2 regions of the Microbacterium sp. JZ101 genome follow, and region 2 is predicted to be linked to the other one. Evidence: predicted binding sites of a transcription regulator. Region 2 holds the regulator's gene; the other holds the start of a gene.
The links. Region 2 encodes HrcA, which represses chaperone genes, less so after heat shock. Its sites were predicted from a motif close to TTNGCACTCGNNNNNNNCGAGTGCNAA; they were not measured.
Positions count from the first base shown of each region.

Region 1 (4,408 bases), 890 kb from region 2:
GGTGGGCGTGCCGAATCCGTCCGGGAAGACATGTCCGAGGTGCGAGCCGCAGTTCGCGCAGCGGACCTCGGTCCGCACCATGCCGTGGCTCGTGTCCTCGAGCAGCTCGACGGCCTCGGGGCGCACCGACTCGTAGAAGCTCGGCCATCCGCAGTGCGAGTCGAACTTCGTGCCGCTCTGGAAGAGCTCGGCGCCGCATGCGGCGCACGTGTACAGGCCCGCGCGCTCCTCGTCGAGCAGCTCGCCGGTCCACGGCCGCTCGGTTCCGGCTTCGCGCAGCACCGCGTACTGCTCAGGCGTCAGCTCTGCACGCCACTCCGCCTCGGACTTCTCGACCCTGTACGACATGCCCCGATTCTACCGCCGCGCAGGAAGGCAGGGGCCGGAGGAGGGGCGCCGGGAGAAGGCAGAATGGCGGGGATGGACGAGGTCGCGCAGGTCGCCGAACGCTTCGCCCGGTTCGCCGCGGAGGAGGCGCCGGGACGGTCTCGCGTCTACGGCGACTGGGCGGCGAGGGTCGCCGAGGACGGGACGGTGGCCGCCGTGCTCGCCCGCATCCCGGCGGCGCACCGCCAGCCGCCGCTCGTGTTCGCCGTGACGCGCCTGCTCGGCGCGGCGGACGACGCCGACGCCGCCGACTGGGCGCGCTTCGTGCGCGCGCGGGCCGACGACATCGTCGCCGAGTGCGGCGTCCGCGGCCTGCAGACGAACGAGCCGCTGCGCTGCGCGGCGCTCCTGCCCGCGCTCTCGCTCGTCGCCGGTCCGATCGCCCTCCTCGAGCTCGGTGCATCGGGTGGCCTGTGCCTCTACCCCGACCGCTACTCGTACCGGTATGCGGCGACCGGCCGACAGGTGCGTCTCGACCCCGTCGACGGGGAGTCCGGGGTCGTACTGACCTCGACCTGGGATGGCCCGCTGCCGGAGCTGCGGCTGCCGGAGGTCGTCTGGCGCGCGGGCGTCGATCTGCAGCCGCGCGATCCGCGCGACCCGCGCGACCGCGCCTGGCTCGAGATGCTCGTGTGGCCGGGCGAGGAGGGGCGGCGCGAGCGGATCGCGCGGGCGCTCGACATCGCGGCGGCCGATCCGCCTCTTCTCATCGCAGGCGATGCCGGCGATCCCGAGGCCCTCCGCGCGCTCGCCGCGGACGCGCCATCGGAGGCGACGCTCGTCGTGTCGACGCCGGGCGTGCTCCCGTACCTCCCGCGTGCCCGCCGGGAGGCGCTCATCGACGCCATCCGGGCACTCGGGGCTCGCTGGATCACGCTCGACGCGCCGGGGCTCCACAGCGGATGGACCGAGCCGGTCGACGAGGCGGAATGGCCCGGTGGCTTCGCGCTCGCTCTCGACGGCCGCGTGCTCGCCGCGGCGGATCCGCTCGGGGCATGCGTCCGCTGGCGCGCCTGACGGCCGAGCGGTGCCGCGCGCCATACGCTCGGAGCATGTCCACCTCCCTGTCGGAACGCGAGCGCGCCATCCTCGCCTTCGAGGCGGCGTGGGGCGCCCACGGCGGCGCCAAGGAGGAGGCGATCCGCGCAGAGCTCGCGATGACCCCGGCGCGGTACTACCAGCTGCTCGGGCGGCTGATCGACACCGAGGCCGCGCTCGCCGCGGATCCGCTCCTCGTCAAGCGCCTCCGCCGACTGCGCGACGAGCGCGAGGCGGCGCACCTCCGCGTCACCAGCTGATCCACGACGTCCGCGGATAGCATCGAGGGATGCCGAGCACCTACCCCCGGGACCGCTTCGACGACATCCCGCGCGAGACCGGGCGCGTCGGCGCCCACCGCGCGGAGAACCCGGGCATGAGCGGACCCGCCGTGCTGCTGTGGGCGATCGTCGCGACGATCGTGCTCGTGATCGCGGGGATCCTCGGCTTCCTCGTCCTCTCGCAGCAGGGCGCGCTCCCGGCGCCCGAGAACACGCCGGCGCCGGCGGCGACGACGGCGCCCGTCGTCGACACGTCGTACTCGGTGCTCGTCCTCAACGGCACGGCGACAGAGGGGCTCGACGACGAGGTCGCGGAGCAGCTCGTCGACGCTGGCTTCCCCGAGGGGGCCGTGACCCCCACCGATTCGGACGAGACGGACTTCGAGAAGACGACCGTCTTCTACGCGAGCCCCGAGGATGAGCCGGCGGCGCGCGGCGTCGCGGAGGCCATCGGCGCGACCGAGGTGGTGCAGAGCGACGCGTACCAGAGCGGCGACGGCCGACAGCTCACGGTGGTCGTCGGACTCGACCGTGTTTCCGGCGCGTAAACGTCACGAGACGACCGTGTCAAACGTCGCCTGATCGACGTTCTGCCGCGGAATCACGCGGATACGATCGCTCCAGTTCCATCCCGCAACAGGAGTGATCGCCATGACCCAGGGCACCGTGAAGTGGTTCAACGCCGAGAAGGGCTACGGGTTCATCACCGTCGCCGACGGCGGCCAGGACGTCTTCGTGCACTATTCGAACATCGAGATGACCGGCTTCCGCGTGCTCGAGGAGGGCCAGGCCGTCGAGTTCACGGTGGGCACCGGGCAGAAGGGCCCCCAGGCCGAGGCGGTCCGTCCCGTCTGAGCGCTCCCGCCTTCTCCGCAGCCGCCCCGCGACCCCGGTCGCGGGGCGGCTGCGCGTGTGTCGGCGGGTGACGCCTCCCGGCTTGCACTCGATGGGGTCGAGTGCCAAAATGGCGTTTAGCACTCCCGTCAAGAGAGTGCTAAACCCATACGCCTACGTCCGGGAGGGACGACAAACACATGGCAAAGATCATCGCTTTCGACGAAGAGGCCCGTCGCGGCCTCGAGCGCGGCCTCAACACGCTGGCCGACGCCGTCAAGGTGACGCTCGGCCCGCGTGGTCGCAACGTCGTGCTCGAGAAGAAGTGGGGCGCTCCCACGATCACGAACGACGGCGTCTCCATCGCGAAGGAGATCGAGCTCGACGACCCGTACGAGAAGATCGGCGCCGAGCTCGTCAAGGAGGTCGCGAAGAAGACCGACGACGTCGCCGGTGACGGCACGACCACGGCCACCGTCCTCGCCCAGGCGCTCGTCCGCGAGGGCCTCCGCAACGTCGCCGCGGGCGCCGACCCGATCAGCCTCAAGCGCGGCATCGAGAAGGCCGTCAAGGCGGTCACCGACCAGCTCCTCTCCACCGCGAAGGAGATCGAGTCGAAGGAGCAGATCGCCGCGACGGCGTCGATCTCGGCTGCGGACACCTCGATCGGCGAGCTCATCGCCGAGGCGATCGACAAGGTCGGCAAGGAGGGCGTCGTCACGGTCGAGGAGGCCCAGGCCTTCGGCACCGAGCTCGAGCTGACGGAGGGCATGCGCTTCGACAAGGGCTACCTCAACCCCTACTTCGTGACGGACCCGGAGCGCCAGGAGGCCGTCTTCGAGGACCCGTACATCCTCATCGCGAACCAGAAGATCTCGAACATCAAGGACCTTCTGCCCGTCGTCGACAAGGTGATCCAGGCGGGCAAGGAGCTCGTCATCATCGCCGAGGACGTCGAGGGCGAGGCTCTCGCGACGCTCGTGCTCAACAAGATCCGCGGCATCTTCAAGTCGGTCGCCGTCAAGGCCCCCGGCTTCGGCGACCGCCGCAAGGCGCAGCTGCAGGACATCGCGATCCTCACGGGCGGCCAGGTCATCACGGAGGAGGTCGGCCTCAAGCTCGAGAACACCGACCTCGAGCTCCTCGGCCGTGCGCGCAAGGTCATCATCACCAAGGACGAGACGACGATCGTCGAGGGTGCCGGTGACGCCGCGCAGATCGAGGGTCGCGTGACCCAGATCCGCCGCGAGATCGAGAACACCGACAGCGACTACGACCGCGAGAAGCTGCAGGAGCGCCTCGCCAAGCTCGCCGGCGGCGTCGCCGTCATCAAGGCGGGCGCGGCCACCGAGGTCGAGCTCAAGGAGCGCAAGCACCGCATCGAGGACGCCGTCCGCAACGCGAAGGCGGCCGTCGAGGAGGGCATCGTCCCCGGTGGTGGCGTCGCGCTCATCCAGGCGGGCCAGGTCGCGTTCGACGGTCTCGAGCTCACGGGCGACGAGGCGACCGGCGCGAACATCGTGAAGATCGCCATCGAGGCTCCGCTCAAGCAGATCGCGCTCAACGCGGGCCTCGAGCCGGGCGTCGTCGCGAACCGCGTCGCCGAGCTCCCGGTCGGCCAGGGCCTCAACGCGGCCACGGGCGAGTACGTCGACCTCTTCGAGGCCGGCATCATCGACCCCGCCAAGGTCACGCGCTCGGCTCTGCAGAACGCCGCGTCGATCGCCGGCCTGTTCCTCACGACCGAGGCGGTCGTGGCGGACAAGCCGGAGAAGGCCGCGGCCGCTCCTGCCGACCCCAGCGGCGGCATGGACTTCTGATCCGCGCCGCGCGCTCGTCGCGCTGAACGACACGAAGGGCCCCTCCTC
Region 1 covers NZ_CP096400.1:2,689,820-2,694,227, reverse strand. The annotation lists gene msrB (peptide-methionine (R)-S-oxide reductase MsrB) at 1-348, opposite strand, end outside; gene M1D56_RS12520 (DUF2332 family protein) at 421-1,404, shown strand; gene M1D56_RS12515 (DUF3263 domain-containing protein) at 1,440-1,685, shown strand; gene M1D56_RS12510 (LytR C-terminal domain-containing protein) at 1,715-2,254, shown strand; gene M1D56_RS12505 (cold-shock protein) at 2,358-2,561, shown strand; gene groL (chaperonin GroEL) at 2,741-4,360, shown strand.
Region 1: groL (chaperonin GroEL) is a predicted target of HrcA. The motif match lies at 2,678-2,704, and genes of this name have one in related genera.

Region 2 (4,408 bases):
GGGCGTCGTCGACGTCGATCGAGGTCAGAGCGGCCTGCGCGGTCGGGTCGAGCACGAGCACGCGCGCCGACGCCGCGCGCTCTGCGACCTGCGCGGTCGTCGCGATCGGCGAGACCTCCGCGATCCACGCCCGGTGCGCCTGCTTCGCGGCCTCGCGGACGATCGAGGCCCAGCGGGCGCGGCCCTTCTCCGCCTTCAGCCCCTGCCAGCGCGAGACGCTGCGCGCCGCCTGCCACGGCACGACCTCGTCGATGCCGAGCTCGGTCGCCGCCTGCACCGCGAGCTCGTCGCGATCGCCCTTCGCGAGCGCCTGCACGAGCACGAGCCGCGGGGACTGGGGCGGCAGATCCTGGCGCGAGGCGATCCGCATGACGACGCGCTGCGGCGAGACGCTCTCGCACGTGCCCGCGAGCCACGCGCCGCGGCCATCCGTGACCGTGACCTCCTCGCCGACGCGCACGCGGCGCACGGATGCGGCGTGGTGCGCCTCCGCACCCGTGAGCTCGAGCTCGCCGCCGGGCGAGACCGCCCCCGCGCGCTCGTCGTGGAAGTGCAGCGCCATGGGACCTAGCCGCGGAACCGGTCGCGGAGCTTCGAGAACAGCCCCTGGTGGAACTCGGCCAGGCGCGGCGCGGGCGCCTTCGTGCGCCGCGCGAGCTCCTCGAGGAGCTGACGCGTGCGGTGATCGACCTTCGTCGGCGTGACGACCTGGACGCCCACGCGCAGGTCGCCGCGACGCGAGGTGCGCAGCCCCGTGATCCCGCGCTCCTTGATCGTCAGCACCTCGCCCGACTGGATGCCAGGGCGCACCTCGACCTCGACCTCGCCGTCGAGCCCGGCGATGGTGGTCGTCGTGCCGAGGATGGCGTCGGTCATCGACACCTCGAGGGTTGCGAGCAGGTCGTCGCCGTCGCGGCTGAACACCCGGTGCGGGGCGACCGTGACCTCGACGTACAGGTCGCCGTTCGGGCCGCCGGCGGGGCCCACCTCGCCCGAGCCCGGCAGCTGCAGACGCAGGCCCGTCTCGACGCCCGCGGGGATGTCGAGCGACACGGTGCGGCGCGAGCGCACGCGGCCCTGGCCGCCGCAGGTCGCGCACGGGTGCGGGATGACGGTGCCGTAGCCCTGGCACGCGCCGCAGGGCTGCGACGTCACCATGTTGCCGAGGAGGCTGCGCACCTGGCGCTGCACGTGGCCCGTGCCGCCGCAGATGTCGCACGTCGCGGGGCTCGTCCCCGGCTGGCAGCAGGACCCCTGGCAGGTCTCGCAGAGCACAGCCGTGTCGACCTCGATGTCGCGATGCGTGCCGAACACGACATCGCCGAGCTCGAGCGTCACGCGGACGAGCGCGTCCTGTCCGCGCTCTCGGCGCGAGCGCGGCCGACCGCCGCGACCGCCGCCCGAGGCGCCGAAGAACGTCTCGAAGATGTCGCCGAATCCGCCGAAGCCCGCGCCGCCGAACGGCGACTCGTCGCCGCCCATGTCGTAGCGGCGGCGCTGCTCGGGGTCGCTGAGCACGTCGTACGCGTGCGTGACCGACTTGAACTCCTCCGCGGCCTCGGGCGCGGGGTTCACATCCGGGTGCAGGCGACGCGCGAGCTTGCGGTACGCCTTCTTGATGTCCTCCTGCGACGCGTCCTTCGACACGCCGAGGGTCTCGTAGTGATCAGCCACATCAGCCTTCCTGCGGGCGTCGTGCGCCCGTGCTCCGATCCGTCGGGCGACGCGTCAGCGCCGGCCCTCGTCCTCGTCCAGCAGCCTCGTCAGGTAGCGGGCGACCGCCCGCGCCGCAGCGAGGTTGCGGGGGTAGTCCATGCGCGTGGGCCCCATGATGCCGATGCGCGCCGCGCCGACGGCCGAGTCGTACTCGCTCGCGACGATCGACGCCTCGGAGAGCCCGAAGGCCGCGTTCTCGCGGCCGATGCTCGCCGAGAGACCCTGCTCGTCGGCGACCATCTCGCTCATGAGCCGCAGCAGCGTCACCTGCTCCTCGATCGCCTCGAGGAGCGGATGGATGCTGCCGCGGAAGTCCTGCTCGCGCTTCGCGAGGGTCGCCGAGCCCGCCAGCACGAGGCGGTTCTGGCGGAACTCGTCGAGCTCCTCGGCTGCCGCCTGCGCGATCCTGTGCAGCGCGCGATCGACGGCGCTGACGGGAGCGGCAGCGAGCTCGGCGCCGCGCTGCAGCTGCTCGGCCGCGTCGGCCACGGAGCGGCCGGCGAGGAGGGGCACGAGGCGCGCGGCGACCCGCTCGATCGACTCCGCGTCGAGCTCGTCGGCAAGGCCCGTGATGCGCTGCGACACGCGGCCGGTGTCGGTCACGATGATGACGAGCACGCGGCGGCCGTCGAGCGGCACGAGCTGCACGTGCGTCACGCTCGCCCGGGCGAAGGACGGGTACTGCACGAGCGCGACCTGTCCGGTGAGCTGCGTGAGGAGGCGGACGGTGCGCGCGAGGAGGTCGTCGAGGTCGGCCGGGTCGCCCAGGAACGACGCGATCGCCGACCGCTGGGCCGATGACAGCGGGCGCAGCTCGGCGAGGTGGTCGACGAAGACGCGGTAGCCCTTGTCCGTCGGAACGCGGCCCGACGACGTATGCGGCTGGGCGATGAGCTCCTCGTCCTCGAGGAGCGCCATGTCGTTGCGGATGGTCGCCGCCGAGACGCCGAAGGAGTGCCGCTCGACGATGGAGCGGCTGCCGACCGGCTCGTGCGTGTCGACGTAGTCCTGCACGATGGCCCGGAGCACCTGCAGTCCGCGGTCGCTGACCATGTGCGCGCTCCTCTCCTGGCACTCGATGTCTCGGAGTGCCAGTCTACCGACCCGAGGCCGGGAACGGCATGCGCGCCGGCCGCCTGCGCGGCTCGGCCGACCTCAGTCCGTGAGTGCCCGCACTACGGCGTCCGCGAGAAGGCGGCCGCGGAGGGTGAGCACGATCCGCCCGCGGAGTGCCGCCCCCGGCTCGATGAGGCCGTCGGCGATGAGGCCGGCCACCGCACGCCGCGCGTCATCCGGCAGCGCGTCGATCGCGAGCCCCTCGCGGATGCGGCTGTGCAGCAGCACGCGCTCGAGCTGCTGCGCGGCCGCGTCGGGGCGCTCCCGACCGGCGGCCGGCGACTCCCCCGCGGCGAGCCGCTGCGCGTACGCGGCGGGATGCTTGACGTTCCACCAGCGCAGACCCGCGACGTGGCTGTGCGCACCCGGACCGAAGCCCCACCAGTCGGCGCCGCGCCAGTACGCGAGGTTGTGGCGCGAGCGACGGCCGTCGCCGCGCGCCCAGTTCGACACCTCGTACCACGCGAAGCCCGCGTCGGCGAGCATGCGGTCGGCGAGCTCGTACATGTCGGCCTGGAGGTCGTCGTCGGGCGCGGGCACCTCGCCGCGGCGGATCTGCCGCGCGAGCTTCGTCCCGTCCTCGATGATGAGCGCGTACGCCGAGACGTGGTCGGGTTCGAGCGCGAGCGCGGCCTCGAGCGACGCGCGCCAGTCGTCGATCGACTCGCCGGGGGCGCCGTAGATGAGGTCGACGCTCACGTCGAGCCCGACCGAGCGCCCTGCCTCGACCGCCGTCCGCACGTTCGACGGCGTGTGCGTGCGATCGAGCGCCGCGAGCACGTGCGGCACGGCCGACTGCATGCCCACCGACATGCGGGTGACCCCCGCCCGCGCGAGCTCCTCCGCGACCGCGGGGGTCACCGTGTCGGGGTTCGCCTCGACGGTGATCTCCGCGCCGTCCGCGATGCCGAACGCGCCGCGCACGCCCTCGAGCATGCGCGCGAGGTCGCCGGCGGGCAGCAGCGTCGGCGTGCCGCCGCCGAAGAACACCGTCTGCGCGGGACGCAGCGCGCCCGCCTCGGCGAGCACGTCGCGCGCGAGCGCGACCTCGCGCAGGAGGACGTCGGCGTACTCGTCCTGTCGGGCTCCGCGCAGCTCCTCGGAGGTGTACGTGTTGAAGTCGCAGTACCCGCAGCGCACCCGGCAGAACGGCACGTGCAGGTAGACGCCGAGATCCGTCGCCGGATCGATCGGCAGATCGCGCGGGAGGCGGCCGTCGGCGGGAGCGGGATCGCCGACGGGGAGGGCGCCGGCCATCAGGAGCCGGTGTGGAACAGCGGCGAGATCGCGCGGAGGTACCCCGCGAAGAGCGCCTTGCGACGGCGGCGCACGAGCGTCTTGAACAGGCGGTTCCAGAACGTCATGGGGCGGTCGAACGCGCGCACCTCGAACCACACCTCGTCGTTCTCGCGCCACTCGATCATGAACGACTCCTCGCCGCTCACCACCGAGTCGCCGACGGTGCCGAGAGCGAAGCCCACCCGACGCGCCTCCTCGATCACGAAGATGACCCGCAGCTCGGCGTCCGCGCGCGAGCCGCCCACCTTGCCGTGCACGGTGACGGTCGTGCCCGCCC
Region 2 covers NZ_CP096400.1:1,800,090-1,804,497, forward strand. The annotation lists gene M1D56_RS08405 (16S rRNA (uracil(1498)-N(3))-methyltransferase) at 1-562, opposite strand, end outside; gene dnaJ (molecular chaperone DnaJ) at 568-1,674, opposite strand; gene hrcA (heat-inducible transcriptional repressor HrcA) at 1,729-2,769, opposite strand; gene hemW (radical SAM family heme chaperone HemW) at 2,872-4,089, opposite strand; gene M1D56_RS08425 (DUF1990 family protein) at 4,089-4,408, opposite strand, start outside.